4 regions of the Streptomyces sp. NPDC000404 genome follow, and region 1 is predicted to be linked to each of the others. Evidence: riboswitches for the same ligand, from Rfam matches in the RefSeq annotation. Region 1 holds a riboswitch; each other region holds the start of a gene.

Region 1 (7,646 bases):
CTCGGCGACCCGGCCGAGGCGCCGCGACCCCAGCACCGCGAGCGCGGCGTGCACCGTCCGGTCCCGCAACACGGCGACCGGCGGGCCGTCGAGGAACTCCGTCGCGGTCCACAGCCCGGCGTGCAGCTCCCGCACCAGGTCCTCCGCCGTGGCCAGGGCGGACTGCGCACGGATCAGCAGGGCGCTGCGGCGGGTGAACGCCCCGTACCGCAGCGGCGGCGCGACGGTCACCAGCCGCAGCCGCACCTTGCGGTGCGCGGCCTCGTCGGCGGCCCACACCAGCGCCGGGACCGACAGCTCCTGCGGGTCCACGCCGACCAGGATGTCGTTCATCTCCGGCTCCACACCATGCCGTTCACCTCCGGCCCCGCACCCCGGAGCCGCCCGTCCTGGAGCCGCCCGTCCCGCTCACGGCTCCTCCTCCGCGGTCTCGGCGACGGCCGGCCGCCGCTGCGGGACGACGGCCACCGGGCACGCCGCATGGTGCAGCGCCCGGTGGACGACACCGCCGAACTCCCGCCCGAAGACGCCGCCGTGCCGCCGCGCCCCGAGAACCAGCAGATCGGCGGCGGCCGACCACGCGGTCATCGTCCGGCGCGCGGTCCCCTCGGGCGTACGCCTGCGCAGCCGCACCCCGGGATGCTCGCGGACCGCGGCCGCCACCGCCTCGTCCAGCAGTTCCGCGGCGCGCTCGGCGTGGTACGTGCCGGGCGCACCGGCCAGCAGCGGGTGGCCGGCCGGTTCGTGCAGCGGCCGCCGCCAGGTGCGGACGGCGTCGAGTTCGGCGTCCCGGGCCGCCGCGGCGCGGAACGCGAACCGCACCGCCGGGGAGTCCACGTCGTGGTCGCCGATGCCCAGCAGCACCCGCCCGTGGCGTTCCTCCAGGGCGTGCCGGTCCCCGCGGACGACGACGACCGGGCAGGGGGCGCGGGCGGCCACGAGGAGGCTGACGGAGCCGAGCAGCAGCCCGGCCACCGCGCCCCGCCCGCGGTCCCCGACGACCAGGAGCGCGGCCTCCTGCGCCGCGTCGAGCAGCGCGGTCGCGGCGTCCGTGGCGGCCACGTCCGCCGTGACGGCGAGGCCCGGCGCCCGCTGTCCGGCGCGTTCGGCCGCGGCGGCGGCGATCGTCTCGGCGAGCAGCTGCTCCGCGGGCCGGTCCGCGGCCGGGTCCGGCTCCACGCCCTCGTACCGCTCCCACAGCGAGGCGTGCACCAGCCGCAGCGGACGCCCGCGCCGTACGGCCTCGCCGGCGGCCCAGTCCACGGCCGTGAGGCTCGCGTCGGAACCGTCGATGCCCACCACCACGGGAAGCTCCATCGTCCCCACCGCCTTCCGGCTCCCGGGACCTCTTCCCACCGTCGCGCCGAAGCGGCCCCCGGGCCAGGGCCGACCGGCCCCGCAGGCGGTCCGCCCGGCCTCCCCGAGGACGTGCGCCGACCCGACAAGTCCCCACCGGACCCCTTCTGACCTGCCCTGTCACGGATCCGTCCCCGTCCGGGCAGCGGCCTGCCGGGCGGGCGCGGCGCCGATGCATACTGCGCACATGATCATGACCGTCCTCCTCTTCGCCCTCTTCGGGCTCAGCGTCCGGAAGGACCGCCGCCGGTTCCGTAACGCCGTCCTCCTCGGACTGGCGCTCATCAGCTTCTCCGGCTGGCTCCTCGGCAGAGCGAGCCGGCTGCCTCCCGTCGCGGCCGAGGCGGTCTACCTGCTGGCCTTCCTCACCCCCACCGTCGGCGTGGTGGCGCTCGGCGGTTTCCTGGTGGCCAACGGCATCACCATGGCCAGGAAGGAAGGGCTCCGCCCGGCCAACCTCCTCTCGGGGCTGCTGGGCGTGGCAGTCTTCGGCCTGATCGTCCTGCTGGCGTCGCTGGGCCGCCTGGCGGGCTCGCCCGCCTTCCCCGTCGCCGTCGCCGTGCTCCTCCTCGCCGCCTACGTCTCCTTCCTCTTCCTCTGCTTCCTCGCCTACGCCTTCCTCTACGGGCGGATCACGGTCCGCGGCGACGTCGACTACGTGGTCGTGCTGGGCTCCGGGCTGATCGGCGGCGAGCGGGTGCCGCCGCTGCTGGCCTCCCGGCTGCGCAAGGGCCTGGAGATCCACGACGCGCAGCTCGCCCGCGGCGGCCCGGCGCCGGTCCTGCTCACCTCCGGCGGCCAGGGCCCGGACGAGAAGCTGCCCGAGGCCGAGGCGATGGCCCGCTGGCTGGTCGAGCAGGGCGCCCCGGCCGACCACGTCCGGGAGGAGAACCGCTCCCGGACCACCGACGAGAACCTGCGCTTCAGCCACGAGATCATGACCGCCGCCAAGAGCGGCTACCGCTGCGTCGTCGTCACCAACAACTTCCACGCCTTCCGCGCCGCCATGACGGCCCGTCAGGCCGGTGTCGAGGGCCAGGTGCTGGGCTCGCCGACCGCGAGGTACTTCTGGCCGAGCGCCACGCTCCGCGAGTTCGTCGCGGTGTTCTGGGAGCACAAGGTGGTCAACCTCGGCGTCTGCGCCGCGCTGATCGCCCTGGTGGCCTTCGTCGCGACCGCCGGCTGAGACGCCCGGCGCCCGGGCCCGGTCCGAAGGCGCCGGAGAGCGGCGCCCAGGGACGCGCGACAATGGAGCGCAGATATCCCGTTGGGGTGGATATCGGGAGGGACGGGAACGCGATGAGGCACCGTAGTGTCGCCGATCTGATGACGCCCGGCGCCGTCGCCGTGCAACCCGGCACGGCGTTCGGCGAGATCGCGCGGCTGCTGGACGAGTACGACATCAGCGCCGTGCCGGTGGTGGACGAGGCCGGGCGGACGCTCGGCGTCGTCTCCGAGGCCGATCTGCTGCGGCGGCACATCGAGCGGACGCCGTCGAACACCGCCGACTCGCTCATGACCAGCCCCGCCGTCGTGGCGCGCCCGCGGTGGAGCGCGATCCGGGCGGCCCGGGTGATGGCGGAGAAGGGCGTCAAGCGGCTGCCGGTGGTCGACGACGAGGGGCTGCTCATCGGCGTGCTCAGCCGCGGCGACCTCGTCCAGCTCTTCCTGCGGCGCGACCGCGCGATCCAGGAGGAGATCCTGGAGGACGTGCTGACCCGCACGCTCGGCGTCCCGCCGTCCGCCGTCACCGTGGAGGTCTCGGACGGCACGGTGACGCTCAGCGGCACCCTCGCGCGCCGCAGCCTGGTGGTCGTCGCGGTGCGGCTGTGCGAGAGCGTCGACGGGGTGGTCGAGGTGGTCAACCGCCTCACCTACGAGACGGACGACCGCGCCGCGCTCCGCGGCCGGGAGCCGGTGGAGCCGCCGGAGCCGGTCTGACCTGCGAGGTCCCCATCCGCCGATGGCAACGGCCCGGCGGGTGGGGTGGACTTACTAGGACGTCCAACTATATGTTCGGGGCCAAGGCCCGCGGTGCAGGGAAGCCGGTGTGAATCCGGCGCGGTCCCGCCACTGTGACCGGGGAGTACGCCCTTCGGCGAGAGATGGCCACTGACGGTGGAAGCACCGTCGGGAAGGCCAAGGGCGCGCGCAGATCCGGGAGTCAGGATACCGGCCGCGGGGTGTTCCGTGTTGTCCACGAGGATGGAGCAGACACGCATGGCACCGGTCCGTACCCACGACCCAGGTGACCCCGCGCGGCGAGCGGCGGCGTCCGCCCGAAGGGCCTCTTCGCGGCGCCCGTGACGGCGCCCGGGGCGACCGCACCCCGTGCGACGACGCCCCGGCCACGCCCCCGGCCCGCGACGGCCCCCGGCCATCGTGTTCCGCGGCGGACCCTGCCCGCACCCCACCGGGTGCGCCCCGGCCCGCCGCGCCCTCCCCGGATCGCACCTGACGAGAGCAGGCATCCCATGATCCGTGAACTGACGCACTTCATCGGCGGCGCCCCCGCCCCGGGCACCTCGGGGCTCTTCGCCGACGTCCACGACCCCAACACCGGCCAGGTCCAGGCGCGCGTCCCGCTCGCCGGGCGGGCCGACACCGAGCGGGCGATCGGCGACGCCGCCGCGGCCCAGCCGGAGTGGGGCGAGTGGAACCCGCAGCGGCGCGCCCGGGTGCTGCTGAAATTCCTCCAACTCGTCGACGGTGAACGCGAACGGCTCGCCCGGCTGCTCTCCTGCGAGCACGGCAAGACCGTCGCGGACGCCCACGGCGACCTCCAACGCGGCCTGGAGGCCGTGGAGTTCGCCGCCGGCATCCCGCATCTGCTCAAGGGCGAGTTCACCGACAACGCCGGGCGCGGCATCGACGTGCACTCGCTGCGCCGCCCGCTCGGCGTCATCGCCGGCATCACCCCGTTCAACTTCCCCGCGATGATCCCGCTCTGGCAGGCCGCACCCGCCCTGGCCTGCGGCAACGCCGTGGTCCTCAAACCCTCCGAACGCGATCCGTCCGTCCCGCTGCGGCTCGCCGAACTCTTCCTGGAGGCCGGACTGCCGCCCGGCGTGCTGAACGTCGTCAACGGCGGCGAGGAGGCGGCCGGCATCCTCCTCGCCGATCCGCGCGTCCAGGCCGTCGGCTTCGTCGGCTCCACCGCGATCGCCGCCGGCGTCTACGCCACCGCCGCCCGCCACGGCAAGCGCGCCCAGTGCTTCGGCGGCGCCAAGAACCACCTGATCGTGATGCCCGACGCCGACCTCGACCAGGCCGTCGAGGCGCTGATCGGCGCCGGATTCGGCTCCGCGGGCGAGCGCTGCATGGCCGTCTCCGTCGCCGTCCCCGTGGGCGAGGAGACCGCCGACCGCCTCGTCGCCCGCCTCAAGGAACGCATGAGCCGGCTGCGCATCGGCACCTGGGACGACCCGGACGCCGACTTCGGCCCGATGATCGGCCGCGACGCCGTCGACCGGGTGCGCCGCTACGTCGACATCGGCGTCAACGAGGGCGCCGAACTCGTCGTCGACGGCCGCGGTTTCACCCTCCCCGGCCACGAGAACGGCTTCTTCGCGGGCGCCTCCCTCTTCGACCGGGTCAGCCCCGCCATGCGGATCTACCGCGAGGAGATCTTCGGCCCGGTCCTGAGCGTGGTGCGCGCCGCCGACTACGAGGAGGCGCTGCGGCTGCCCAGCGCGCACCCGTACGGCAACGGCGTCTCGCTCTTCACCCGCGACGGCGACACCGCCCGCGACTTCACCCGCCGCGTCGACACCGGCATGGTCGGCGTCAACGTCCCGATCCCGGTGCCCGTCGCCTACCACACCTTCGGCGGCTGGAAGCGGTCCGGCTTCGGCGACCTGAACCAGCACGGGCCCGACGCGATCCGCTTCTGCACCCGCACCAAGACCGTCACCTCGCGCTGGCCCTCCGGGGTCAAGGAAGGCGCGAGCTTCACCCTGCCGACGATGGGATGAGGGCGATGACCACCACCCTCACCAAGGACCAACTCGCCCTCGCCGAGGTCACCCTCGACTTCACCGAGGAACACCTCACCCCGCACGCCGTCGCCTGGGACCGCGACAAGCACTTCCCCGTCGACGTCCTGCGCAAGGCCGCCGCACTGGGCCTCGGCGGCATCCACGTCCGCGAGGACCACGGCGGCTCCGGGCTGACCCGCGCCGACGGCGTCGTCGTCCTGGAGGTGCTGGCCACCGGCTGCCCCTCCATCGCCGGCTACCTCTCCATCCACAACATGGTCGCCTGGATGGTCGACCACTACGGCGACGACGCCCAGCGCGCCCGCTGGCTGCCGGACCTGTGCACCATGGCGGCGCTCGGCAGCTACTGCCTGACCGAACCGGGCGCCGGCTCCGACGCCGCCGCGCTGCGCACCCGCGCCGTCCGCGACGGCGACCACTACGTCCTCACCGGCGTCAAGCAGTTCATCTCCGGCGCGGGCGCTTCCCGGGTCTACGTCGTGATGGCCCGCACCGGCGGCGAGGGGCCGCGCGGCATCTCCGCCTTCGTCGTCGAACGCGACGACCCGGGGCTGTCGTTCGGGCCCGACGAGCAGAAGATGGGCTGGAACGCGCAGCCCACCCGGCAGGTGGTCCTCGACGGCGTCCGCATCCCCGCCGACCGGATGCTCGGCGCCGAGGGCGACGGCTTCCGCATCGCCATGACGGGCCTGAACGGCGGCCGCCTCGGCATCGCCGCCTGCTCGCTCGGCGGCGGCCGCAGCGCCCTCCACCGCAGCCTGGCCCACCTCGCCGACCGGGAGGCGTTCGGCGCCCCGCTGCTCGACGCCCAGGCGCTCCGCTTCCGCCTCGCCGACATGGCGACCGAACTCGCCGCCGCCCGCGCCCTGGTGCGGCAGGCCGCCGACGCCCTGGACGCCGGCGACCCGCAGGCGCCGCAGCTGTGCGCGATGGCCAAGCGGTTCGCCACCGACACCGGCTACGCCGTCGCCGACCGGGCCCTGCAACTCCACGGCGGCTACGGCTATCTGAGCGCGTACGGCATCGAGAAGATCGTCCGGGACCTCCGCGTCCACCAGATCCTGGAAGGGAGCAACGAGATCATGCGGATCGTCGTGGCCCGCGGCCTGACGGAGGTCGCCCGGTGACCGCATCCGACGACCCGGTCCTGACCGAGGTGACGGGCCGCACCGGCCGCCTCACCCTCAACCGCCCCCGGGCCCTCAACGCCCTCACCCACCCCATGGTCCGCCGCATCGCCGAGACGCTCGACGCCTGGGAGCACGACCCCGCCGTACGGACCGTCGTCCTCACCGGCGCGGGCGCGCGCGGGCTGTGCGCGGGCGGCGACATCCGCGCCGTCCACGACGACATCCGCGCGGGCGGCGGCGCGGCCTCGGCCGCCTTCTGGCGCGACGAGTACCGGCTCAACGCCCGCATCGCCCGCTACCCCAAGCCGTACGTGGCGTTCATGGACGGCATCGTGATGGGCGGCGGCGTCGGCGTCTCCGCGCACGGCACTGTCCGCATCGTCACCGAGCGGACCCGGCTGGCCATGCCGGAGACCGGCATCGGCTTCGTCCCCGACGTCGGCGGCACCCATCTGCTGGCGCTGGCGCCCGGCGAGTTGGGCACCTACCTCGCGCTGACCGGGCAGCCGGTCGGCGCCGGGGACGCGCTGCGCTGCGGCCTGGCCGACCACTTCGTCCCGGCCGGCCGGCTGCCGGACCTGCTCACCGCCCTGGCCGGCCGCGACGTCCACGACGTCCTCGCGGACTTCGTCGGCGAGGCCCCGCCCGGCCGCCTCGACGCGCACCGCGCATGGATCGACCACGCCTTCGCGGCGGACACGGTCGAGGAGATCGTCGACAGGCTGCTCGGCAGCGGCCGGCCCGCCGCGCAGGAGGCGGCCGCAGCCCTCCTCGCCGCCTCGCCCACCTCGCTGAAGGTCACCCTCGCCGCCCTGCGCGGGGCACCGGGGCTCGGCCCGCTGGAGGCGGTGCTGGAGCAGGAGTACCGCGTCTCCTGCGCCGCGCTGTCCGCCCCCGACCTGGCCGAGGGCATCCGCGCCCAGGTGATCGACAAGGACCGCACGCCCCGCTGGTCGCCCGCCTCCCTCGCCGAGGTGACCGACGACGACGTGGCGCGCTTCTTCGCCCCGCCCGCCGGCCGGCCGCTGCGCCTGGCCACCGGCGCCGCACCCCAGGAGGTCCCGTGGTGAACATCGCCTTCATCGGTCTCGGCCACATGGGCGGCCCGATGGCCGCCAACCTCGTCCGCGCAGGTCACCGGGTACGCGGCTACGACCTGTCG
Region 2 (7,646 bases), on a different contig from region 1:
TCCGCCAACCTCGACGAATGGGGGCTGGGCGGCCGCAGCTTCGGCACCTGGGTGACGTGGTTCCTGCTCGGCGGCGACCTCTACACCGCGTACACCTTCGTGGCCGTCCCCGCCGCGATCTACGCGGCGGGCGCCTCCGGCTTCTTCGCGGTGCCGTACACGATCCTCGTGTACCCGCTGATCTTCACCTTCCTGCCCCGCCTCTGGTCCGTCTCACACAAGCACGGCTACGTCACCACCTCCGACTTCGTGCGCGGACGCTTCGGTTCGAAGGGCCTGTCGCTGGCCGTCGCGCTGACCGGCATCCTGGCGACGATGCCGTACATCGCCCTCCAACTCGTCGGAATCCAGGCGGTCCTGGACGTGATGGGCGTCGGTGGCGGCGAGGACACCAACTGGTTCGTCAAGGACCTGCCGCTGCTGATCGCCTTCGCGGTGCTCGCCGCGTACACCTACTCCTCCGGCCTGCGCGCCCCGGCGCTGATCGCGTTCGTCAAGGACGGGCTGATCTACCTGGTCATCGCCGTCGCGATCGTCTACATCCCGATCAAGCTCGGCGGGTTCGACGCGATCTTCCACGCGGCGGGCAAGGCGTTCGCCGAACCGGGCCCGACCGGCAAACCCCGCGGTGAGCTGGCCAGCGGCCCCAACAGTCAGTGGGCGTACGCCACGTTGGCGCTCGGCTCGGCGCTCGCGCTGTTCATGTATCCGCACTCGATCACCGCGACGCTCTCCTCCCGCAGCCGCAACGTGATCCGCCGCAACACCACGATCCTGCCGCTGTACTCGCTGATGCTGGGCTTCCTCGCGCTGCTCGGCTTCATGGCGATCAAGGCGGGCACCGAGACCCACGGCAACGCCCAACTCGCCATCCCGCAGCTCTTCGAGGACATGTTCCCGAGCTGGTTCACCGGCGTGGCGTTCGCCGCGATCGGCATCGGCGCGCTGGTGCCCGCCGCGATCATGTCCATCGCCGCGGCCAACCTCTTCACCCGCAACGTCTACAAGGACTTCGTCAAACCCGGCGCCACGCCCGAGCAGGAGCACAAGGTCGCGAAGCTGGTGTCGCTGCTGGTGAAGGTCGGTGCGCTGGTCTTCGTCCTGAGCATGGACAAGACCGTGGCGATCAACTTCCAGCTGCTGGGCGGCATCTGGATCCTGCAGACCATGCCGTCGCTGGTCGGCGGCCTGTTCACCCGCTGGTTCCACCGCTGGGCGCTGCTGGCCGGCTGGGCGGTCGGCATGGTCTACGGCACGCTCGCCGCCTACGGCGTGGCGAGCCCGACGCAGGCCCACTTCGGCGGCTCCAGCGCGGAGATCCCCGGCATCGGCCAGATCGGCTACATCGGCCTGACCGCGTTCGTCCTCAACGTCGTGGTGACGGTCGTCCTCACCGTCGTCCTGCGCGCCCTCAAGGCCCCCGAGGGCACCGACGAGACCAGCCCCGGCGACTACACCGCGGACGTCGGCGACGCAGGCGTCACCCCGGACCTCCCGCCCGCCACGGCGGACGTCCCGGCGGGCCGCTGAGCCCCGGACACGCCGCTTCCGCCGCAGGCCGCCGCATCCCTTTGGGGGTGCGGCGGCCTGTTGCTTCGAGCCGGGGTCAGCTCACCCAGTCCTTGAGCGGCTCGGTCTCCAGCGTGATGTTCACCGGGTCCGGCAGCTGGAGCGGCTTGCCGAACGGGACGGTGTGGGCGTCCTCGTAACGGGAGCCGTCCGGCTCGCTGAAGAGGGTCACCTCGCAGGTCTCCCGGTCGATCAGCAGGCAGAGCGGGATCCCGGACTCCGCGTAGGCGCGCGGCTTCTCCACCCGGTCGCGGCGGTCGGTGTCCCCGTCGTGGGAGGTGACCTCGACGACCATCAGCACGGGGTCGGGATCGGCCCACTCGCCCTGCCCGACGAACGCGTCACTGGCCGCGAGGGAACCGTCCGGGCGCGCTCGCCCACTGCGGTACGTCTCGACTTTGAGGCCCTGGTCGGGGTTGAGCCACAGCTCGGGCCGGTGCTGCATGCAGATGCGCGTCAGCCACTGGATGATCCGCCCGTGGTCCCCGTCCGGCACGGCCTTGCTCCTGATCTTCCCGTTGATGAGTTCCAACCGCGCGCCTTCTTCCGCCCGGTCGATTATCCGGGCGGCTTCCTCGAAGTAATCGGTGAGCGTGCCGTGCGGCCGGTCGATGAGCGCGGTCACGGGAGCCTCCTCGTGCGTCGCCAAGCCCTGCAGGGACTGCGGTACCGACGATATCCGAGACCGCTGACAGTCACCGCCCGCCGCCACACCGCACTAGATATGGGGGTGCGCTCAAGACCCCACCACCACATGTATGCTCGTCCTCGCTGTCGCCGCAGGGGAATCCGGTGTGAGTCCGGAACTGTCCCGCAACGGTGTACGAGAGCGCAGATATCCCATGATGTCGACCGGCCCGGCCGGTGTGCGCCCCGTGAGTCCGAAGACCTGCCGATGGTACGTCCGCGCCGCCTTGGCCGGACGTCGAGATGTCCGGGCCCCGAGGGATGGGCCGGTGGACGCCGCGCGGGTCGCCGCGCGCCCGCGCACCCCGAGTGCCGCCGGGCGCCGCCGCCTGCCGCGGCCGTCCGTCGCGCCTCCCTCCGGCCCCCGCCGAGTGAGGGAGAGCACCACGTGACCACCGCGCCACCGCAGTCCGCGACCGACGCCGAGGCCGCAGCGCTTGAGACGGCCACGTTCCCCGCCGGCGTCCCCGGCCAGGATCCGCCCGGCACCGCCCTGCTGCGCACCCTGACCGAGCTGACCGCCGACCTGACCGCCACCGACCCGGGCAAGGTCGCCGCCGCCGCGCTCCGCGGCCGCCACCCCGGCTCCGACGAGGCCGGGCTGCGGGAGCTGGCGATCGACGCCGCCGCCGGGCTGATCGGCGACGAGCCGCAGTACTCCAAGCTCGCCGCGCGCCTGCTGACCCTCGCCATCGCCGAGGAGGCCGCGGCCGAGGGCGCCGTCTCGTTCTCCGCGTCGGTCGCAACAGGCCACCGCGAGGGCCTGATCGCCGACTCCACCGCCGCGTTCGTCGCCACCCACGCCGCCGAGCTGGACGCCCTCGTCACCCGGGCGCTGGCCGACGGCGCCGACGACCGCTTCGGCTACTTCGGGCTGCGCACCGTCCACTCCCGCTACCTGCTGCGCCACCCCACCACCCGGCAGGTCATCGAGACCCCGCAGCACTTCCTGCTCCGGGTCGCCTGCGGGCTGGCCGAGGACGACTCGGCGCGGGCGCTGGCCGACGTCGCCGAGCTGTACCGCCTGACCAGCTCGCTGTCGTACCTGCCCTCCTCCCCCACCCTCTTCAACTCCGGCACCCGCCATCCGCAGATGTCGTCCTGCTATCTGCTGGACTCGCCGCTGGACGAGCTGGACTCGATCTACGACCGCTACCACCAGGTCGCCCGGCTCTCCAAGCACGCCGGCGGCATCGGCCTCTCGTACTCCCGTATCCGGGCCCGCGGTTCGCTGATCCGCGGCACCAACGGGCACTCCAACGGCATCGTGCCGTTCCTGCGGACGCTCGACGCCTCCGTCGCGGCGGTCAACCAGGGCGGCCGGCGCAAGGGCGCCGCCTGCGTCTACCTGGAGACCTGGCACGCGGACATCGAGGAGTTCCTGGAGCTGCGCGACAACACCGGCGAGGAGGCGCGGCGCACCCACAACCTCAACATCGCGCACTGGATCCCCGACGAGTTCATGCGCCGCGTCGAGGCCGACGCCGACTGGTCGCTGTTCTCCCCCTCGGACGCGCCGGAGCTGGTCGACCTGTGGGGCGAGGAGTTCGACGCCGCGTACCGCAGGGCGGAGGCCGAGGGCCGCGCCACCAAGCAGGTCCCGGCGCGGGTGCTGTACTCCCGGATGATGCGGACGCTGGCGCAGACCGGCAACGGCTGGATGACCTTCAAGGACCACGCCAACCGCACCGCCAACCAGACCGCCGAGCCCGGCAGGGTCGTCCACTCCTCCAACCTCTGCACCGAGATCCTGGAGGTCACCGACGACGGCGAGACCGCGGTCTGCAACCTCGGCTCCGTCAACCTCGCCGCCCACCTCGGCGATGTGGCGGCCGGCTGGGAGCACGCGATGGACTGGGAGCGCCTCGACGCCACCGTCCGCACCGCCGTGACCTTCCTCGACCGCGTGGTGGACATCAACTTCTACCCGACCGAGCAGGCGGCGGCCTCCAACTCCCGCTGGCGTCCGGTGGGTCTGGGCCTGATGGGCCTCCAGGACGTCTTCTTCCGGCTGCGGCTGCCGTTCGACTCGCCCGAGGCGCGCGCGCTGTCCACCCGGATCTCCGAGCGGATCATGCTCGCCGCGTACGAGGCGTCCGCGGACCTCGCCGAGCGGCACGGCCCGCACCAGGCGTGGCCGGCGACCCGTACCGCCCGCGGCGTGCTCCACCCCGACCACTACCCGGACGCCGAACCGCTCTGGGCGGACCGCTGGGCCGCGCTGCGCGCCCGCGTCGCCGCGACCGGTATGCGCAACTCGCTGCTGCTGGCGATCGCCCCGACCGCGACGATCGCCTCCATCGCGGGCGTCTACGAATGCATCGAGCCGCAGGTCTCCAACCTCTTCAAGCGCGAGACCCTGTCGGGCGAGTTCCTCCAGGTCAACGCGTACCTGATCGAGGAGCTGAAGGCGCTGGGGCTGTGGGACGCCCGCACCCGGGACGCGCTGCGCGACGCCAACGGCTCGGTCCAGGACGTCGCGTGGATCCCCGAGGAGACCCGTGCGCTGTACCGCACCGCCTGGGAGATCCCGCAGCGCGCCCTGATCGACATGGCCGCGGCCCGTACGCCGTACCTCGACCAGAGCCAGTCGCTGAACCTCTTCATGGCGTCGCCGACCATCGGCAAGCTCAGCTCGATGTACGCCTACGCCTGGAAGCGCGACATCAAGACCACGTACTACCTGCGCTCGCGTCCGGCGACCCGGATCGCGCAGTCCGCCCGCGCGGCCGTCCCCGCGCAGCTGCCGCAGGCCGACCCCGAGGCGGTCGCCTGCTCCCTGGAAAACCCCGAGTCCTGCGAGGCCTGCCAGTAATGACCGCCGTCCCCGAAACCCACGCCGCCGCCGCGCACACCGCCACCACCGGCACGAAGAACCTCCTCGACCCGGGCTTCGAGCTGACCCTGCGGCCCATGCGGTACCCGGACTTCTACGACCGCTACCGCGACGCGATCAAGAACACCTGGACCGTCGAGGAGGTCGACCTCCACTCCGACGTCGCCGACCTCGCCAAGCTCTCCCCGGGCGAGCAGCACCTGATCGGCCGTCTGGTGGCGTTCTTCGCCACCGGTGACTCGATCGTCGCCAACAACCTGGTGCTGACGCTGTACAAGCACATCAACTCCCCCGAGGCGCGGCTCTACCTGAGCCGGCAGCTCTTCGAGGAGGCCGTGCACGTCCAGTTCTATCTGACGCTGCTCGACACCTATCTGCCCGACCCGGACGACCGCGCCGCCGCGTTCGCCGCCGTCGAGAACATCCCGTCCATCCGGGAGAAGGCGGAGTTCTGCTTCCGCTGGATGGACTCCGTCGAGTCCCTCGACCGCCTGGAGTCCAAGGCCGACCGCCGCCGCTTCCTCCTCAACCTCATCTGCTTCGCCGCCTGCATCGAGGGCCTGTTCTTCTACGGCGCGTTCGCCTACGTGTACTGGTTCCGCTCCCGCGGCCTGCTGCACGGCCTGGCCACCGGCACCAACTGGGTGTTCCGCGACGAGACGATGCACATGGACTTCGCATTCTCGGTCGTCGACACCGTCCGCAGCGAGGAGCCGGACCTCTTCGACGCTGAGCTGGAGCAGCAGGTCACCGCGATGCTGAAGGAAGCCGTCGAGGCGGAGCTGCAGTTCGCGCACGACCTGTGCGGGGACGGCCTGCCGGGCATGAACACCGCGTCGATGCGCGAGTACCTGCAGTGCGTCGCCGACCAGCGCCTGCAGCGGCTGGGCTTCGCGCCGGTCTTCGGCTCGGAGAACCCGTTCTCCTTCATGGAGCTGCAGAACGTCCAGGAGCTGACGAACTTCTTCGAGCGCCGGGCATCGGCCTACCAGGTCGCCGTCGAGGGTTCGGTCTCGTTCGACGACGACTTCTGAGCCGGTAGCTCACCTACGACGAGCGGCCCGCGGACGGGGATTCCGTCCGCGGGCCGCTCGGCACATCCGGCAGGTCAGTCGTTGGCGACGACGGGGTAGCGCGGCTCCTGCTCGGCCATCTGCTTCAGCGCGCCCTTCCGCTCCCGCTTGGAGAGGCGGTCGATGTAGAGGTAGCCGTAGAGGTGGTCGGTCTCGTGCTGGAGGCAGCGCGCGAAGTAGCCGGTGCCCTCGACGGAGATCGGGTTGCCCTTGGCGTCCTGGCCGCGGACGACGGCGTAGTCGGGGCGGGCCAGCTCGGCGTAGGCGCCCGGCACCGACAGGCAGCCCTCGTTGGAGTCGTCCAGCACCCGGCGGGCGGCCGGGAGTTCGTCGAGGACGGGGTTGCAGACCGCGCCGACGTGGCGGACGCCGTTGTCGTCCGGGCAGTCGTAGACGAAGACCTTGAGGTCCACACCGATCTGGTTGGCGGCCAGGCCGACGCCCTCGGCGGTGCGCTGGCTGGCGAACATGTCGTCGATCAGCTGCGCCAGCTCGTCGCCGAACTCCGTGACGTCCTGGCACTCCTTGTGGAGCACGGGGTTGCCGACAACCGTGATCGGCCGGGACGTACCCCGCTCACGGTGCGCGAGCTCCCGCTCCGCCGCGTCCGTCGTGTCGTCGACGAACTCGTCCACGCGCTGCTCACCGTCTTGATCAAACACAGGCTGCTGGGCCATCTCCGCCGTACGCCTTCCTTGGAACCCTGATTAGTCGCCCTCCAGCCTACGGGGGCGCCGCGGCGGTCAGCAGACCTCTTCCAGATCACGCCACTCGCGGGTGTCCGGACTGTCCGCGACCCAGCCGTCCAGCAGCCCGCGCACCAGGGCGGCGGGCGCCGCTATGCCGCACTCCCGCTCGGGCACCCAGAGCGATCCGGAACCCGCGGTGCGGTGGCCGAGCGGCCCGGGGTGGCCGGGCTCGCTGTGGTCGTGCGGATCGAGGTGCTCGCCGTCGCCCTCGTCGCTGGGCATGCTCGACTCCGAACACGTACGGCACAGCAGCCGCACCGACGACGACCAGTCCTCGGCGGCGAACCCGGCGTCCGCCGCCAGCCGCTCCAGCGCGTCCCGGTCCGCCTCGGTGGCGGCCTCCAGCAGGACGACCCAGGTGGGGACGGGCGACGGCGCCCACAGCTCGATCTCGTCGAAGACCGGGTACGAAGGGCCCGCGGCGGTGGTGCGCTCGCCGTGCGGGACGCCGTCGTGCAGCACCACCTCGCCCCAGCGGCGGCCGGAGGACGGCAGCGGGATGGACAGCACCTCGATGCGGGCCGGGTCGAGGCGGCGGCCCCAGACGACCTCCGCCTCGCCCTCGGGCGACAGCCGCACGGCGGCGCTGCCCAGCGCCATCTGGGACGGCTCGCTCTGGGTGACACCGCTGCCGGGGACCTTCAGGCCGTACGCCTGCCAGGCGCGGCGGGCCAGCGGCCAGTCCTGGAGGGCGGTGGCGGCGATGCCGACGTTCCACCAGTCGGGCGCGCC
Region 3 (7,646 bases), on a different contig from region 1:
GTGGCGGGCGCGGTGCAACGCCGAACGGTACGGCGCCCGCACGGCACAGCGCCGCGCCCGCGGCTGGGTGATCGGCGGCTGGTTCGCGCCGGTCGCCAACCTGTGGCTCCCCTACCAGGTCGTGACGGACGTCTGGCGGGCGAGTGCCCCGTACCGCCCGGCCCCGCGCGCCCCGATCGCCGTCTGGTGGGCACTGTTCGTCGCCGACACGCTGCTCAGCCGCTCCATGGGCCATTACTACCTGGCCAAGAAGATCACCGAGTCGAGCCTGCGCCACGCCGCGGCCCTCTCGACCGTCTGCGCGGCGCTCGACCTGGCCGCGGCCGTACTGATCGTCGTCATCCTCTGCCGGATCACCGGCTGGCAGAACCGGCGTTTCCCGCAGGGGACGGGGTGAGCGCGGCGTAGCGGCGCGCTGCCCGCCGCGCCGTCTCGTACCGTCGCCGGACGGGTCCGTACAGCAGAAGGGTGAGGGCGCCCGCGCCCGGGAGGCGGGGCGCCGGCGCGCTCCCCGGCGGGCCGGCGGGCGCGGCCCTACGCCGGGGTGCTTCCCGGGGGCTCGCAGCGGTCGGATTTCGGCGCCGTGCCCCGCCCCGCGCCGAGGCGGGAGGGCGGGCCTCCGCGCCCACGCCCCGGCGCCGCCCCCGGCCGTTGTCCTGCGGCTTCACCACGCTCCGCGAGACAACGGCGAGTGCGCGGCATTTAGCACACTTCATCGCGACATACCGCCGGTTTCTCTCCAAGTCGAAAGAGATGGTGGGGACTTGGCTGTTCATGCGACATTTCCGGTGCGTCGCCGAGGCACCCGCCGCGCCGCGAGTCGGCGGGGTCCGCGGAGCGACGCGCCACCAGACCTCAAGGGGGAACCACCATGCGGAAGATCACCAAGGCCGTCGCGCTGACGTTCGCGGCCGGCGCCCTCGTCACGGCGGGAGCGACCACCGCCGGCGCCGCCCAGGCCGCGGGCACGGTGCGCGGCTGCCCGTCCGGAGCCGTCTGCGTCTACCCGCAGAACGCCGGATGGAACAACGACCGCCCGTCGCTGACGTTCTACAGCTACGGCGCCCACAACCTCAAAGGGCAGGTCGGGAAGCACTACGTCTTCAACAACCAGACGGGCGGCGCCACGGCCCGTACCTGCACCGGGTACAACGGCACGGGCGACTGCCAGGGCTACCTCGGCGCCGGCTACTACATCGACAAGGACCTGACGCCGATCAACTCGATCCTCCTCGTCAAGCCGTAACGGCCGCCGCGGCGGCCGGACGTGCCCGGGCCGGGCTCCTTCGGGGGTCCGGCCCGGGCGTTTGCGGGTGGCCGCCGCCGAAATTCGCGTGCGCCCCTCCCCCGCGCTTGCCAAGCTGCCCCGATGAATCGCGAAGAGATCTCCCGCATCGCCCACACGGACCATCCGATCAAGTCGCCACTCGACGACGCCGCCGTGCACCGGCTGCTGGCCAAGGGCCTGCGGCGCGGGGACGAGCGGGTGCTCGACCTCGGGTGCGGGAGCGGGGAGTGGCTGCTGCGGGCCCTGGAGGCGCGGCCGCAGGCGTCGGCCACCGGAGTGGACCTCGCCGAGGGTTCGCTGGCGCAGGCGCGGCAGGGGGCGCGGGAGCGGGGCGTCGCGGAGCGGCTCACGCTCCACCACGGGCCGGCCGCGGAGTTCGCCTCCGCCGAGCCGTTCGACCTGGTGCTGAGCGTCGGGGCGGCGCATGCCTTCGGCGGGCTGCTGCCCACCCTGGCCGCGGCGCGCGAGCATCTCGCCCCCGGCGGCCGGGTGGTGATCGGTGACGGCTTCTGGGAGCGCACACCGTCCTCGGAGGCCGTCGAGATGCTCGGGGACTTCGCCGACCTCGCGACCACCTTGGACCGTGTCGTCGCCGACGGCTGGACGCCCGTGGACGGACACATCAGCTCCCGCCAGGAGCTGGACGCCTACGAATGGGCCTGCTGGGGCACGCTGGCCGCCTGGGCGCTGGACCACCCGGACGACCCCGACAGCGCCGAGGTGCTCGCCACCGCGCACCTGCGCCGCTCCGAGTGGCTGCGCGTCTACCGGGACACCTGGGGCTTCCTCACGCTGGTCCTGCAGCGGACCCCGGACGGCCGCTGACCGCGAAAGGCCCGGCCCGGTGGGCGTACGCGCCGCCGGGCCGGTGGCCGCGGACCTGCCGGGTGCGGCGGCGAACCGTAGCCTGAAGGGAAACGGCGCCGGACGGCGCGGAGCGCGTACCGTCCGTGCGCGGTCCGCGTGCTGCGTCGCGGGCACGGTGCGACGCCGCCCGAGACGGAGGATCGTGACGCGATGACGAATCTGGCGATCATCAGCGGGGGCCTGCGGGAGCCGTCCTCGACCCGGCTGCTCGCCGACCGGCTGGAAGCCGCGGTACGCACGGAGCTGGAGGACCGGGGGCAGGACGTCGAGTCGTCGTTCGTGGAGCTGCGGCCGCTGGGCCGGGCCATCACGGACGCGATGCTGTCCGGATTCCCCACCGGCCCGCTGGAGGAGGCGTTCGAGACGGTGGAGCGGGCCGACGGGGTGATCGCGGTGACGCCCGCCTTCAACGCCTCGTTCAGCGGACTCTTCAAGTCCTTCTTCGACGTGCTGCCGGAGGGGACGCTCGCCGACATGCCGGTGCTCATGGCCGCCACCGGCGGGACGGAACGGCACTCGCTGGTGCTGGAGCACGCGATGCGGCCGATGTTCTCCTATCTGCACGCCGTCGTCTCGCCCCGGGGCGTCTACGCCGCGACCAGCGATTTCGGCGCCCAGCAGGGAGCGGCGCTGCAGGACCGGGTCAAGGCCGCGGCGGCGGACTACGCCCGGCTGGTCCAGGGCTGCGGGGCGCGGGTGCGGCACGACGAGTTCGAGGACGTCGTCCCGATGGAGCAGATGCTGGGCGGCGGAGCGGCCTCCTGACCTCGCGGCCGCACGGACCACGGACCGGCCGCCCGCGTGCTGCGGGCGGCCGGTCCGTCTGCGTGGCCGGTCCGTCCGCGCTAGGTGGCCTCCGGATCGACGCCGGATCCCGCCTCCCGGGCGGCGACGGCCGGGTGGCGCGGTGCGGCGGCGGGGACGCCGGCCGGGCGGAGGGCCGCGAACTCCTTGCGGAGGACGGGGACGACCTCGCCGCCGAGCAGATCGAGCTGTTCCAGGACGGTCTTCAGCGGCAGTCCGGCGTGGTCCATCAGGAACAGCTGCCGCTGGTAGTCGCCGACGGCGTCGCGGAAGCCGAGGGTCCGCTCGATCACCTGCTGCGGTGAGCCGACGGTCAGCGGCGTCTGCTCGGTGAACTCCTCCAGGGACGGCCCGTGCCCGTAGACGGGTGCGTTGTCGAAGTACGGGCGGAACTCACGGACCGCGTCCTGGGAGTTGGGCCGGATGAACGCCTGACCGCCGAGGCCGACGATGGCCTGGTCGGGGGCGCCGTGGCCGTGATGGGTGAAGCGCTGCCGGTAGAGGCGGATCATGCGCCGGGTGTGGGACATGGGCCAGAAGATGTTGTTGTGGAAGAAGCCGTCGCCGTAGTACGCGGCCTGTTCGGCGATCTCCGGGGAGCGGATCGAGCCGTGCCAGACGAACGGGGGCACGCCGTCCAGCGGCCGCGGGGTGGCCGTGAAGCCCTGGAGCGGGCTGCGGAACTTGCCCTCCCAGTCGACCACGTCCTCCCGCCAGAGCCGGTGCAGCAGCGCGTAGTTCTCGATGGCGAGCGGGATGCCCTGGCGGATGTCCTGGCCGAACCACGGGTAGACCGGGCCGGTGTTGCCGCGGCCCAGCATCAGGTCGACGCGGCCGTCGGCGAGATGCTGCAGGTAGGCGAAGTCCTCGGCGATCTTCACGGGGTCGTTGGTGGTGATCAGCGTGGTGGAGGTGGACAGCTCGATCCGTTCGGTACGCGCCGCCAGGTACCCGAGGAGGGTGGTGGGCGACGACGGCACGAACGGCGGATTGTGGTGCTCGCCGGTGGCGAACACGTCCAGACCGACCTCCTCGGCCTTCGCCGCGATGGCGAGCGTGGCCTTGATCCGCTCGTGCTCGCTCGGCGTACGGCCGGTGGTGGGGTCGGCCGTCACATCGCCGACGGTGAAGATGCCGAACTCCATGGTGACCGCCTCGTTCGGTTGCGTGCTCGGGGCGCGGCCGGGCTGCCGCCCCGGTGCTGCGGAACGGCCGGCCACCCCGGTCTCCGGGACCGGAGCGGTACCGGCCCCGGCCCGGCCGCTGCCGGCCGCCGTGTCACCGGGCCCACGCCACAGCCAGGGTGCCACGCCACCCATCCGGCGGCATTCCGGAGCGGGGCGGACGGGGCGCACCGTGCGTTCCGGGCCCGGCGGCCGCGTCCCGCCCGCTGCCCCGTTTCCGCCCCGCGCGCCGTGCGGTGCGGCAGACTCGGACCATGCTGACTGTGGGTTCCGTGGTACTGGGGGTCTCGGACGTGCGGCGGGCCGCGGCGTTCTGGGGCGCGGCGCTGGGCTACGTCCCGCGCGAGGAGATCGAGGACGACTGGGCGGTCCTCGTACCGGCCGCCGGGCACGGGGTGCAGGTGGCGCTCGGCCGCAGCGGGACGCCGGTCCAGGAGCATCCGCGGATCCATCTGGACCTGTACGCCGGGGACGCCGCCGACCAGGCCGCCGAGGTCGAACGGCTGGTGTCCCTGGGTGCCCGGCGCGTCGACTGGGATCTCTACCCGGACGACGCCGATTTCCTGGTGCTCGCCGATCCGGACGGCAACATCTTCTGCGTCATCGACACCGGACGGCAGTGAGGGCGGCAGTGACCGGGCCGCCTGCCGGGGCCCGGCGAGCCGGCCGCCGCCGTGTTCCGCCGCCGTGTTCCGGCACCGGTCGCTGGATCGCCAGGATCCCTTCCTGCGGCCAAGGACTTGGGGAGACGCACGCCGCGCTTCCCGCCGCGCGTGCGTTTCATGCGCGCGAGGGGCGTGTTCCACTTCACCATCCCGATGACGGGCGCACCCCCACCGCGGTGCCGGTCGGCCCGTAGGGTGATCAGTGCAGCTGGTTCGCCCCGTCCGCCAGGCGGGGCGTCGCAAGAGGGAACCCGGTGGGAATCCGGGACTGCCCCGCAGCGGTGAGCGGGAACGACCGCCGTCATACGCACTGGGTCCACAGGGCCCGGGAAGCGACGGCCAGTAGGTGTCCTCCCCGAGGACGTGCCCGCGAGTCCGAAGACCTGCCAACTGCCCGGGTGCGCACCCCGCGTGCCCGGACATCCCGGTGACCTCGTGGGCGGGTCGGCGTACACACATCAGGCGGAGGACCGCGCCCGTGCCGCGCGGGGCCGCTCCGTCCGGTTCGTCACCCCTTCGCGCTCCGTCCCGTCGCCGGGATCTCAGGGATTCATCTCGCGAAGGAGATCTCCGTGACCACCGAGTCCGCAGCCGCGGCAGCACGGGCCACCGTGTACGGCTACCCCCGTCAAGGGCAGCACCGGGAACTGAAGAAGGCGATCGAGGGGTACTGGAAGGGCCACGTCACCGCCGATGCGCTGCACGCCACCGCCGCCGGTCTGCGCCGCACCAACTGGCGGCAGCTGGCCGACGCCGGCATCGGCGAGGTCCCGACCGGCGACTTCTCGTACTACGACCACGTCCTCGACACCACCGTCATGGTGGGCGCGATCCCCGAGCGGCACCGCACGGCCGTCGCCGACGACCTCCTCGGCGGGTACTTCGCCATGGCGCGCGGTACGCAGGACGTCGCGCCGCTGGAGATGACCAAGTGGTTCGACACCAACTACCACTATCTCGTGCCCGAGTTGGGGCCGGACACGGTGTTCGCCGCCGACTCCGGCAAGCAGGTGGGCGAGCTCACGGAGGCCCTGGCGCTGGGGCTGACGGCCCGTCCGGTGCTGGTCGGCCCGGTCACCTACCTGCTGCTGGCGAAGCCCGCGCCCGGGGTGGCCGCGGACTTCGATCCGCTGACACTGCTCGACCGGTTGCTGCCGGTCTACGCCGAGATACTGGCCGATCTGCGGGCCGCCGGAGCCGGGTGGGTGCAGCTGGACGAGCCCGCGCTGGTGACGGACCGTACGCCCGCCGAGCTGAACGCCGCGGCCCGCGCCTACCGTGACCTGGGCGCGCTCACCGACCGGCCGAAGCTGCTCGTCGCCTCCTACTTCGACCGGCTCGGCGAGGCGCTGCCGGTGCTGGCGAAGGCGCCGGTGGACGGGCTGGCGCTGGACTTCACCGGGTCCGCCGCCGCCAACCTGGGCGCGCTCGCCGCCGCCGGCGGACTGCCCGGCAAGCGGCTGGTGGCCGGGGTCGTCGACGGCCGCAACGTCTGGGTCAACGACCTGACCGCGTCGCTGACCACGCTCGGCACGCTGCTGGGGCTCGCCGACCGGGTCGACGTCGCGGCCTCCTGCTCCCTGCTGCACGTGCCCCTCGACGCCGCGGCCGAACGGGACATCGACCCGCAGATCCTGCGCTGGCTCGCCTTCGCCCGCCAGAAGGCCACCGAGGTCGTCACCCTCGCCAAGGGCCTGGCCCGCGGCACCGGCGCGATCGCCGCCGAACTCGCCGCCAACAAGGCCGATCTGGCGTCCCGGGCGAACTCCCCGCTCACCCACGACCCGGCGGTCCGCGCCCGCGCCGCCGCCGTCACCGACGCGGACGCCCGCCGCTCCCGGCCGTACGCCGAGCGGGCCGCGGCCCAGCGCGCCGCGCTGGGGCTGCCGCTGCTGCCGACGACGACCGTCGGCTCGTTCCCGCAGACCACCGAGTTGCGCACCGCGCGGGCGGATCTGCGGGCCGGGCGGATCGACGCCGACGGGTACGAGGAGCGGATCCGGGGCGAGATCCGCGAGGTGCTGGCCTTCCAGGAGAAGGCCGGTCTGGACGTCCTGGTGCACGGCGAGCCCGAGCGCAACGACATGGTCCAGTACTTCGCCGAGCAGCTGACCGGCTACCTCGCCACCCGGCGCGGCTGGGTCCAGTCGTACGGCACCCGCTACGTCCGGCCGCCGATCCTGGCCGGGGACATCTCCCGTCCGGAGCCGATGACGGTGCGCTGGACGACGTATGCGCAGTCCTGCACCGAGCGGCCCGTGAAGGGGATGCTGACCGGTCCGGTGACCATGCTGGCCTGGTCGTTCGTCCGCGACGACCAGCCGCTGGGCGACACCGCGCGCCAGGTCGCGCTGGCGCTGCGGGACGAGGTCGGGGACCTGGAGGCGGCCGGTACGCAGGTGATCCAGGTCGACGAACCGGCGCTGCGTGAGACCCTGCCGCTGCGCGCCGCCGACCACGCCGGGTACCTGGCCTGGGCCACGGAGGCGTTCCGCCTCGCCACCGGCGGCGTCCGCCCGGCCACCCAGATCCATACGCACATGTGCTACGCCGAGTTCGGCGACATCGTGCAGGCCATCGACGATCTGGACGCCGACGTCATCAGCCTGGAGGCGGCCCGCTCCCATATGCAGGTCGCCCGCGAACTGGCCGCCCACGGCTACCCGCGCGAGGCCGGCCCCGGCGTGTACGACATCCACTCGCCGCGCGTCCCGGGCACCGAGGAGGTCACGCGCCTGCTGCGCACCGGCCTCCGGGCCATCCCAGCCGAGCGCCTGTGGGTCAACCCGGACTGCGGTCTGAAGACCCGCGGCTGGGCCGAGACCCGGGCCTCCCTGG
Region 4 (7,646 bases), on a different contig from region 1:
CGGATACCCGGCGACCCCGCACAGCATCCCCTGCGCGTCGTACCGCAGCGGCTTCACCACCGCGGCCAGCGCCTCAGCGGCCGACGCGTCCTCGGGCACCCGCGCACACGCGGTCCGCTCCGCCGGCGGCCGCTCACCGTCCGGCGCGTCCGCCGCCGACCCGAAGTCGACGACCACGCCGACCCGCTTCGTCCCGGACTTCTCGGGCGTACCGGAGCACAGCTTCCCGAAATCGGCCGCGGCCCGCGGCCGGTCCACCGCCGAGGACTCCGCGCTCACCGTGAACCGGAACCCGGCCACCGCACCGTCCGCGGGCCGCAGCGTCGCCGGGCCCTGCGTCGCGTACGCCCACTTCCCGGCCGCGCCGTCCCAGAACGACCAGTACCGGTACTCCTGCGCCTGCGCCGGGCCCGCGACCGACACCGATATCGCCCCGGCCAGCGCCAGCGCACCGGCCCACCGCGCACCCCGCATCACTTGCCGCGCTTCCGTCGGCCGCTCATCAGGAACCCGATGCCCGCGCCCGCGGCGAGCCCCACCGGCACCAGCCACCAGGCGCTGATCGACCCGGTGCCCTTCTCCTCCGGCACCGGCTTCCGCGCGCCCTGAGACGGCTTCGGGCCGGTCGCGTTCAACGCCGCCACCAGGTCCGTACCGCCGAAGTCCCGCGGATCGGCGCCCGCGGCGTGCGCCGCGAGCACCAGCTGCGCATACGCCGCCGGACCGGCCGGCTTCGCCCACGCCGGGCCGTTCCTCTCCAGCCACGCCAGCGGCTTGGCCGCCGCCGCGCCGTGCCCGCCGGCGGCCAGCGCCACCACCGCGTCCGCGGTGTTCCCGACGTCCGGCTGCGGCTTCGCGCCCGGCATCGCCGACATCAGATGCTGCCCGTTGGCGTCCATCTCCTTCACCAGGTACGCGCTCGCCCCCGAAGCGGCCTGCTTCAGCGCGGCGGCATCCGCCCCGGACGGCTCCTTCTTCCCGTCGCCGCACTCCGGCGCGGCCACCGGCGTGTCCGCGTCCTTGCCCGCCGCCGGGACGACGAAGCCCTTGCCGAGCGCACCGGTCGCCGCGGCGGCCGAGGCGTCCGCGTTGGCCGCGGCGCCCTTGAGCTGGAAGGTGAACGCACCCCGCTCGGCGGGCTTCGCGGCGCACCCGAGCCGGAACGTCAGCAGCCCCTCGTACGGCGTGTGGCCCTTCGGCGACTTGACCTTCGCCGGGTCCTGGCCCGCCGCGGTGAGCGCGCCGATGACCACCGCGGTGGAGTTGGCGTCGCTCGGCGACCCCGGCATCGACGGCCAGCCGCCGTCGTCGTTCTGCACCGACGTCAGCCAGCGCACCGCCTTCTCCACCGTCGCGCCGTGCCCGCCGAGCGCCGCCAGCGCCTGCACCGCCGCGCCCGTCTGGTTGGTGTCCCGCATCGTCGAGGCGCCGCACGCCTTCGACGCATCGGCGCGGTACGCGGTGAACGCGCCGTCGGCGCACTGCTGACCGGTCAGCCAGTCCACGGCCCCGGCGGCGGGCGTGACCTGCACGGTGTGCTGGGCGAGCAGCGCCAGCGACTGCCGCCACACGCCGTCGTACTGCGGGTCGCCGGAGCCGTACAGGCCCGCGGGCAGCTTCCCGGGGGACGGCGCCGGGGCGGCGGACGCGGCGGGCGCGGTCGCCGCCAGCGGTACGAGCGCCGCGGCGCACACCACGGCGGCGCGGCGCAGCAGCGCGGCGCGGGAAGGGGCCAGGGGGGCCATCGTCGGTGCCTCTCAGTCGGATCGCTCGGGGCGTCGCGGGGTGGGTGGCCACGCTCGGCCGTCCACCTGCGCGGGCGGCCGGGGCCGTGCGCGAGGGCACCGGGCTCAGCTCCGTATACCTCGACGGTGCCGCCGTCCGTCCGGCCGCGGCATGCGGCCCGCCGGCGGCGGGAGCCTGTCGTGCCCACTCGGGTGTTCCGGCTCGGACGGGGCGCGCACATGCGCACGTCCGCCCTGACGGTTGCGGGTCAGCGCCGGATTTTCACCGGCTTCCCCCGATCGGGCACGCATGGAGTTGTCCGCACATTTTAGCGGCCACCCCACCGAAGCGACCGGGGACGGGGCAGCGGCCACCGCCTCCCGGGGGACGGCGGGGCCCGGCGCCCGGCCGCGCACGACCGCCACCGGGGCGCGGCGGACACCGCCGTACGGCGGCGAACGGGCCCGCCGCCACCGGAGCGGGGCGGCCACCGCCGTCCCCGGTGGCCGCCCCGCCGTGTCGTACGCGCCGTACGCCTCACACCGCCCGGTACGTCACCGGATTCGACCCCGGCACCGCCGCCGCCCGGCCCAGCACCATCAGCCGCCGCAGATGCGCCTCGGCCTCCGCCACCGCGATGGTCCGCGAGGCGTACGGGATCCGCTCCCACGGGCGGTTCCACTCCATCGCCACCGTCAGCTGCCACAGCGTCAACGGCTCCGCCAGCAGCCGCACCAGCCCGCCGAGCCGCGCCTCGTGGTGCGCGAGCAGCGCCCGGGCGCGGCCCGCCGCATCGGTGAACGGATGCTGATGGGCGGGCAGCACCTCCGCCGGGTCGAGCCGCGCGACCCGCTCCAGCGACGCGAGGTAGTCGCCCAGCGGATCGGCCGGCGCCTCGTCCGGCCCCTCGTACACCCCGATGTGCGGGCTGATCCCCGGCAGCAGATGATCACCGGAGAACAGCCGCCCGAACCCGGCGCCCACCTCGTCGCCGCGCGCCCCCGGCGCCCGTCCCGGATGCGCCTCCTCCAGATGCAGACAGACATGGCCGGGCGTGTGGCCCGGCGTCCAGACGGCGCGCAGCCGGCGACCGGGCAGATCCAGCAGTTCGCCCGGGGCGATGTGCCGGTCCGGCACCGCCGCCCGCTGCCCGGGCAGTTCCCCGCCGCGCGCTGTCCGCAACGGCGCGAGGTGCTCCTCGGGTGCCCCGGCGGCGGCCAGCCGCGCGGCCAGCTGCGCCCGCCACGCGGCGGGCCGGGCCTGCCGGGTGCGCCGGACGACCTCGGCGTCCGCCGCGTGCATCGCGATCCACGCACCGGACGCCTCCCGCACCGCGGCGGACAGCCCGTGGTGGTCGGGGTGGTGGTGGGTGAGCAGCACGCCGTGGATGTCGGCGACGGCGAAGCCGCAGGCGGTGATCCCGGCGGTCAGCGCGTCCCAGGAGGCGGGGTCGTCCCAGCCGGTGTCGATGAGCACCGGCCCGCGGCCGGTCTCCAGCAGATGGACGAGGGTGTGGCCGAGCGGATTGCCGGGGAGCGGCACGGAGATGCTCCACACCCCGCCCCGGTGGTCGGTCACCTGCGTCATCCCGGTCCCCTCTCGGTGTGCCGCCCGTCGGGTTCGCGCCGTCCGCATGCACCGGACCACCGCCGTGGGCCGGGACGCCACGTCACTATAACTAGAACGAGTTTCAACGGAGTTCCGCTCGGGGAGGCGATGTCGGTGCAGGCCCCGCCGCCGGTTCCCGGGGCCCTGTGGACTCCTGCTCCGGCAGGTGGTATCAGTTCAACGACCCATAACTGACGCGCCGTCAGAACCAGCCGAGTGACGCTCCATCGACATCCCTTCGGCACCCATTCGGTGCCCCTTCGGCACGGCTCCGGTGCCGCCCCGCCCACCCCGGCGGACGGCCCGGGACGGCGCGCCCCACACGCTCGACGCGCAGGCAGTTGACGGAAGTTACCGCCCGACCCGGACACCCGGCGGGCGGCCGACCGCGGGAGGCGGCAGCCATGAGCGACCTCGTCGAACACGGCAAGCTCTACATAGGCGGTGCGCTCGTCGACCCCGCCGGACCCGACACCCTCGACGTGATCTCCCCGCACACCGAACAACTCATCGGCCGCGTCCCGCACGCCACCCGCACCGACGTCGACCGCGCCGTCACCGCCGCCCGCGCCTCCTTCGACTCCGGCGTCTGGGCCGACGCCCCGCTGGACGAACGGATCGCGGTCATCACCCGCATCAAGGACGCCTTCGCCGTCCGCAGCGAGGAGATCGCCAAGGTCATCAGCGCCGAGAACGGCACCCCCTACACCTCCGGCGTGATGGTCCAGGCGCTCGCCGCGATGCTGGTCTGGGACGCCGCACTCACCGTCGCCCGCGACTTCCCCTTCGAGGAACGCCGCACCGGCATCCTCGGCCCGCTGATCGTCCGCCGCGAGCCCGCCGGCGTCGTCGCCGCGGTCGTCCCCTGGAACGTCCCGCAGTTCACCGCCGCCGCCAAACTCGCCCCCGCCCTCCTCGCCGGCTGCTCCGTCGTCCTCAAGGTCTCGCCCGAGACCCCGCTCGACGCGTACCTCCTCGCCGACATCGCGACGGAGGCGGGCCTGCCGCCGGGCGTCCTGTCGATCCTCCCCGCCGACCGCGAGGTCAGCGAATACCTGGTCGGACACCCCGGCGTCGACAAGGTGTCGTTCACCGGCTCCGTCGCCGCCGGCAAACGCGTCATGGAGGTCGCCGCCCGCAACCTCACCCGCGTCACCCTGGAACTGGGCGGCAAGTCCGCCGCGGTGATCCTGCCCGACGCCGACCTCGACACGGCGGTCGCCGGGATCACCCCGTTCGCCTGGATGATCAACGGCCAGGCGTGCGTCGCCCAGACCCGCATCCTCGCCCCGCGCTCCCGCTACGACGAGATCGCCGAGCGGTTCGCCGCCGCCGCGAACGCCCTGACCGTCGGCGACCCCCTCGACCCCGCCACCGAACTGGGCCCCCTCGTCGCCCGCCGCCAGCAGCAACGCTCCCTCGACTACATCGCCCTCGGCCGCCAGGAGGGCGCCAAGCTCCTCGCCGGCGGCGGCATCCCGGCCGACCGGCCCACCGGCTGGTACGTCGAACCCACCCTCTTCGGCGACGTCACCCCCGCCATGCGCATCGCCCGCGAGGAAATCTTCGGCCCGGTGATCTGCCTGCTCCCGTACGAGGACGAGGCGGAGGCGGTGCGTATCGCCAACGACTCGGAGTACGGCCTGTCCGGCTCCGTGTGGACCGCCGACACCGACCACGGCGTCGACCTCGCCCGCCGCGTCCGCACCGGCACGTACTCCGTGAACACCTTCAGCATCGACATGCTCGGCCCGTTCGGCGGCTACAAGAACTCCGGCATCGGCCGCGAATTCGGCCCCGAGGGCTTCGGCGAATACCTGGAGCACAAGATGATCCACCTCCCGGCAGGTGCGTGATGGGCGACCGCTGGCAGGTCGACGTCGACCGCGGCGTCTGCATCGGCTCCGGCCTGTGCGCCGCCACCGCCCCCGGCCACTTCCGCCTCGACAGCGCCCGCCAGTCCCATCCGTCGGCGCCGGAGACGGACGCGGCCGAGCCCGTTCTGGCGGCGGCCGAGGGCTGCCCGGTGGAGGCGATCGCCATCACGCTGGCGAGCAGCGGAGAAGCGGTCTTTCCACCGGGGGAGGGAGAGGTGGAGGGAGAGGGGGAGGGGTAGGCGGAGGCGGGGGAGGCCAGGGCGCGGGGGTGTTCAGACGGGGTGTGAGGCGTCGGGGCGGGCGCGCGGCCCGAGGGCGTGGAAGGGGTAAGTCCGCCGCGGCTGCGGGTAGTTGGCCCGCAAGGGGGCCTCCCGACCCTTACGGGATCTTCCCTACGGGCCCCCGCCACCGCCCCCACCCCCGACCCCCACCCCGTAGCCCCCTCCCACCAGACGTCAGCGGAGCGTTACCGGTACGTCGGTGAAGCATCAGCGGCGGTCGGCAGTCTTGTTCTCAGAAGCCGGAACACCCCTCGCAGAGAACGGGAAGAACGTGTCGCACCCCACCCGCCGCTACGCTCGTAAGGCCGCTGCCGCCATGGTGATCACGATCGCCGCATTCGGGCTCACCGCCTGCCAGGACGGCGGCACCGACACCTCGTCCTCGTCCTCCGCGGTGTCCCCCGCGGGCAGCGCCAAGTCCTCCGAGAACAAGGCCCCCCAGGGCTCCGCCGGCGGCGCGGCGGCCGACACCCCCAACAAGTCCGGCGTGAAGTGCACGGACCAGATCAACTACGCGGGCGACCCGCGGTCCAACGCCGAGATCAACTCCATCGGCGAGCGGACCGGCCACTGCCCGGCGCCGGAGAAGGGCACCAAGCCGGTGGGCACGCCCAAGAAGCCGGGCACGAAGTGCACCGACCAGATCAACTACGCCGGCGACCCGCGCTCCAACGCCGAGATCAACTCGATCGGCGAGCGGAGCGGCCAGTGCCCGGCGCCGGAGAAGAAGAGCGCCGAGCCGGCGGGTACGCCGAAGAAGCCGGGCGTGAAGTGCACGGACCAGATCGACTACGCGGGCGACCCGCGCCCCAACGCCGAGATCAACTCCGTCGGCGAGGAGAGCGGTTACTGCCCGCCGATCCAGAAGTGAGCAGGTAGCACGCGCCACGGGGCGGGGGATACGCACCGCACACAGGGCCCGACGCGAACGGCGTCGGGCCCTGCGGCGTGGTGCGGAGCTGTACGGGAGCTGTACGGCGGAGCTGTACGAAGAGGACGCGTGGTCGCTGTGCGTCCGGCGGGCGGGCTTGGCGCTGACCCGTAGGGAACATCCCGTAAGGGTCGAAAAGGCCCCCTCGCGGGCCAACTACCCCTGCCCCCACCGGAAGGAACCCCTCCCGCCCCGCCGGGGCGAAACCCCCGCCCCCACCGAGGCAATGCGCCCGGCCCCCCATCAAGGCAAAGCCCCCGCTCGCACCAGGGCGAAACCTCCCACCCCACCGAGGCGCCCCCCCCGCTCCAGCCGGGGTACCCCCACGCCCCGCCCCACCGAAGTCGGATCACCCCCGAAGTCAACTCACCCCGTCACTGCTCCCGCCCCGCTCCCATCCCCGTCCGCCCCCGCCGCCACTCCGATCAGCCGGCAGGCCATCTCGATGTCGATCTTCACCTGGGCGATGGACGCCCGTCCCGACAGCCAGGTGATCAGCGCGGAGTGCCAGGTGTGTTCGATGACGCGGACGGCGGAGAGCTGTTCGGGGGTGGGCGGGCCGTCGAGGCCCATGGCGTCGAGGATGATCGTGGTGGTGAGGCGGGAGACGGTGTCGACCTCGGGGCTGACGGAGCGGTCGGCGAAGGTGAGGGCGCGCACCATGGCGTCGGCCAGGTGGGGTTCGCGCTGGAGGGCGCGGAAGGCCCGCATGAGGGTCTGGGCGACGCGGGCGCCGGGGTCCTCGTCGGACGGCGGGCGTTTGCGGAGCGTGGTGTGCAGGTGTTGCAGCTGGTCCTGCATGGTGGCGACCAGCAGGTGCACCTTGGACGGGAAGTAGCGGTAGAGGGTGCCGAGGGCGACGCCGGAGGATTCGGCGACCTCGCGCATCTGGACGGCGTCGAAGCCGCCGCGGCCGGCCAGCCGGGCGCTGGTGTGCAGGATGCGTCGGCGCCGCGCCTCCTGACGTTCGGTCAGGGGTGGACTCGCGGGAAGTGCCGGCCTGGCCGCCCTGGATTCCGTAGTCATATGTCCCATTCCATGGCATTTCGTCCGCGATGCGGTGCTGTGCCGGTGGTGCGATCGGCACAGCATGGCAGGGGCCCCGGCCGTGGCGCGAATCACCCGATGCGGCTCCTCGCGCTCCGCGACCGGCCGGTAGATTCAACAGCTCGTGAACTGATCAGTAGCTCTTCAGTTCTGAAACTTGTTCTAGATTACCGCCAG

The links. A riboswitch is a leader RNA that binds a small molecule or an ion and turns the genes downstream of it on or off. The one in region 1 is predicted to bind cobalamin.
Region 2: linked by a shared signal. The riboswitch ahead of ABT345_RS10960 (ribonucleoside-diphosphate reductase subunit alpha) and the one ahead of ABT345_RS23990 (CoA-acylating methylmalonate-semialdehyde dehydrogenase) in region 1 are both predicted to bind cobalamin.
Region 3: linked by a shared signal. The riboswitch ahead of metE (5-methyltetrahydropteroyltriglutamate--homocysteine S-methyltransferase) and the one ahead of ABT345_RS23990 (CoA-acylating methylmalonate-semialdehyde dehydrogenase) in region 1 are both predicted to bind cobalamin.
Region 4: linked by a shared signal. The riboswitch ahead of ABT345_RS02445 (SCO2321 family membrane protein) and the one ahead of ABT345_RS23990 (CoA-acylating methylmalonate-semialdehyde dehydrogenase) in region 1 are both predicted to bind cobalamin.

What each region holds. Positions count from the first base shown of each region.
Region 1 is NZ_JBEPDN010000012.1:243,260-250,905, reverse strand. It holds gene ABT345_RS24010 (universal stress protein) at 1-333, opposite strand, end outside; gene ABT345_RS24005 (universal stress protein) at 409-1,317, opposite strand; gene ABT345_RS24000 (YdcF family protein) at 1,544-2,542, shown strand; gene ABT345_RS23995 (CBS domain-containing protein) at 2,656-3,297, shown strand; cobalamin riboswitch at 3,372-3,551, shown strand; gene ABT345_RS23990 (CoA-acylating methylmalonate-semialdehyde dehydrogenase) at 3,831-5,330, shown strand; gene ABT345_RS23985 (acyl-CoA dehydrogenase family protein) at 5,327-6,481, shown strand; gene ABT345_RS23980 (enoyl-CoA hydratase/isomerase family protein) at 6,478-7,554, shown strand; gene mmsB (3-hydroxyisobutyrate dehydrogenase) at 7,548-7,646, shown strand, end outside.
Region 2 is NZ_JBEPDN010000005.1:170,317-177,962, reverse strand. It holds gene mctP (monocarboxylate uptake permease MctP) at 1-1,530, shown strand, start outside; gene ABT345_RS10965 (Uma2 family endonuclease) at 1,607-2,194, opposite strand; cobalamin riboswitch at 2,324-2,480, shown strand; gene ABT345_RS10960 (ribonucleoside-diphosphate reductase subunit alpha) at 2,645-5,071, shown strand; gene ABT345_RS10955 (ribonucleotide-diphosphate reductase subunit beta) at 5,071-6,126, shown strand; gene def (peptide deformylase) at 6,201-6,842, opposite strand; gene ABT345_RS10945 (tetratricopeptide repeat protein) at 6,909-7,646, opposite strand, start outside.
Region 3 is NZ_JBEPDN010000015.1:85,958-93,603, reverse strand. It holds gene ABT345_RS27050 (DUF4328 domain-containing protein) at 1-397, shown strand, start outside; gene ABT345_RS27045 (hypothetical protein) at 872-1,246, shown strand; gene ABT345_RS27040 (SAM-dependent methyltransferase) at 1,370-2,113, shown strand; gene ABT345_RS27035 (FMN reductase) at 2,306-2,920, shown strand; gene ABT345_RS27030 (LLM class flavin-dependent oxidoreductase) at 3,001-4,104, opposite strand; gene ABT345_RS27025 (VOC family protein) at 4,398-4,766, shown strand; cobalamin riboswitch at 5,001-5,213, shown strand; gene metE (5-methyltetrahydropteroyltriglutamate--homocysteine S-methyltransferase) at 5,381-7,646, shown strand, end outside.
Region 4 is NZ_JBEPDN010000001.1:546,185-553,830, reverse strand. It holds gene ABT345_RS02450 (SCO2322 family protein) at 1-474, opposite strand, end outside; gene ABT345_RS02445 (SCO2321 family membrane protein) at 474-1,745, opposite strand; cobalamin riboswitch at 1,916-2,058, opposite strand; gene ABT345_RS02440 (Strvi_7410 family MBL fold metallo-hydrolase) at 2,263-3,312, opposite strand; gene ABT345_RS02435 (aldehyde dehydrogenase) at 3,738-5,189, shown strand; gene ABT345_RS02430 (ferredoxin) at 5,189-5,449, shown strand; gene ABT345_RS02425 (hypothetical protein) at 5,808-6,362, shown strand; gene ABT345_RS02420 (TetR family transcriptional regulator) at 6,789-7,448, opposite strand.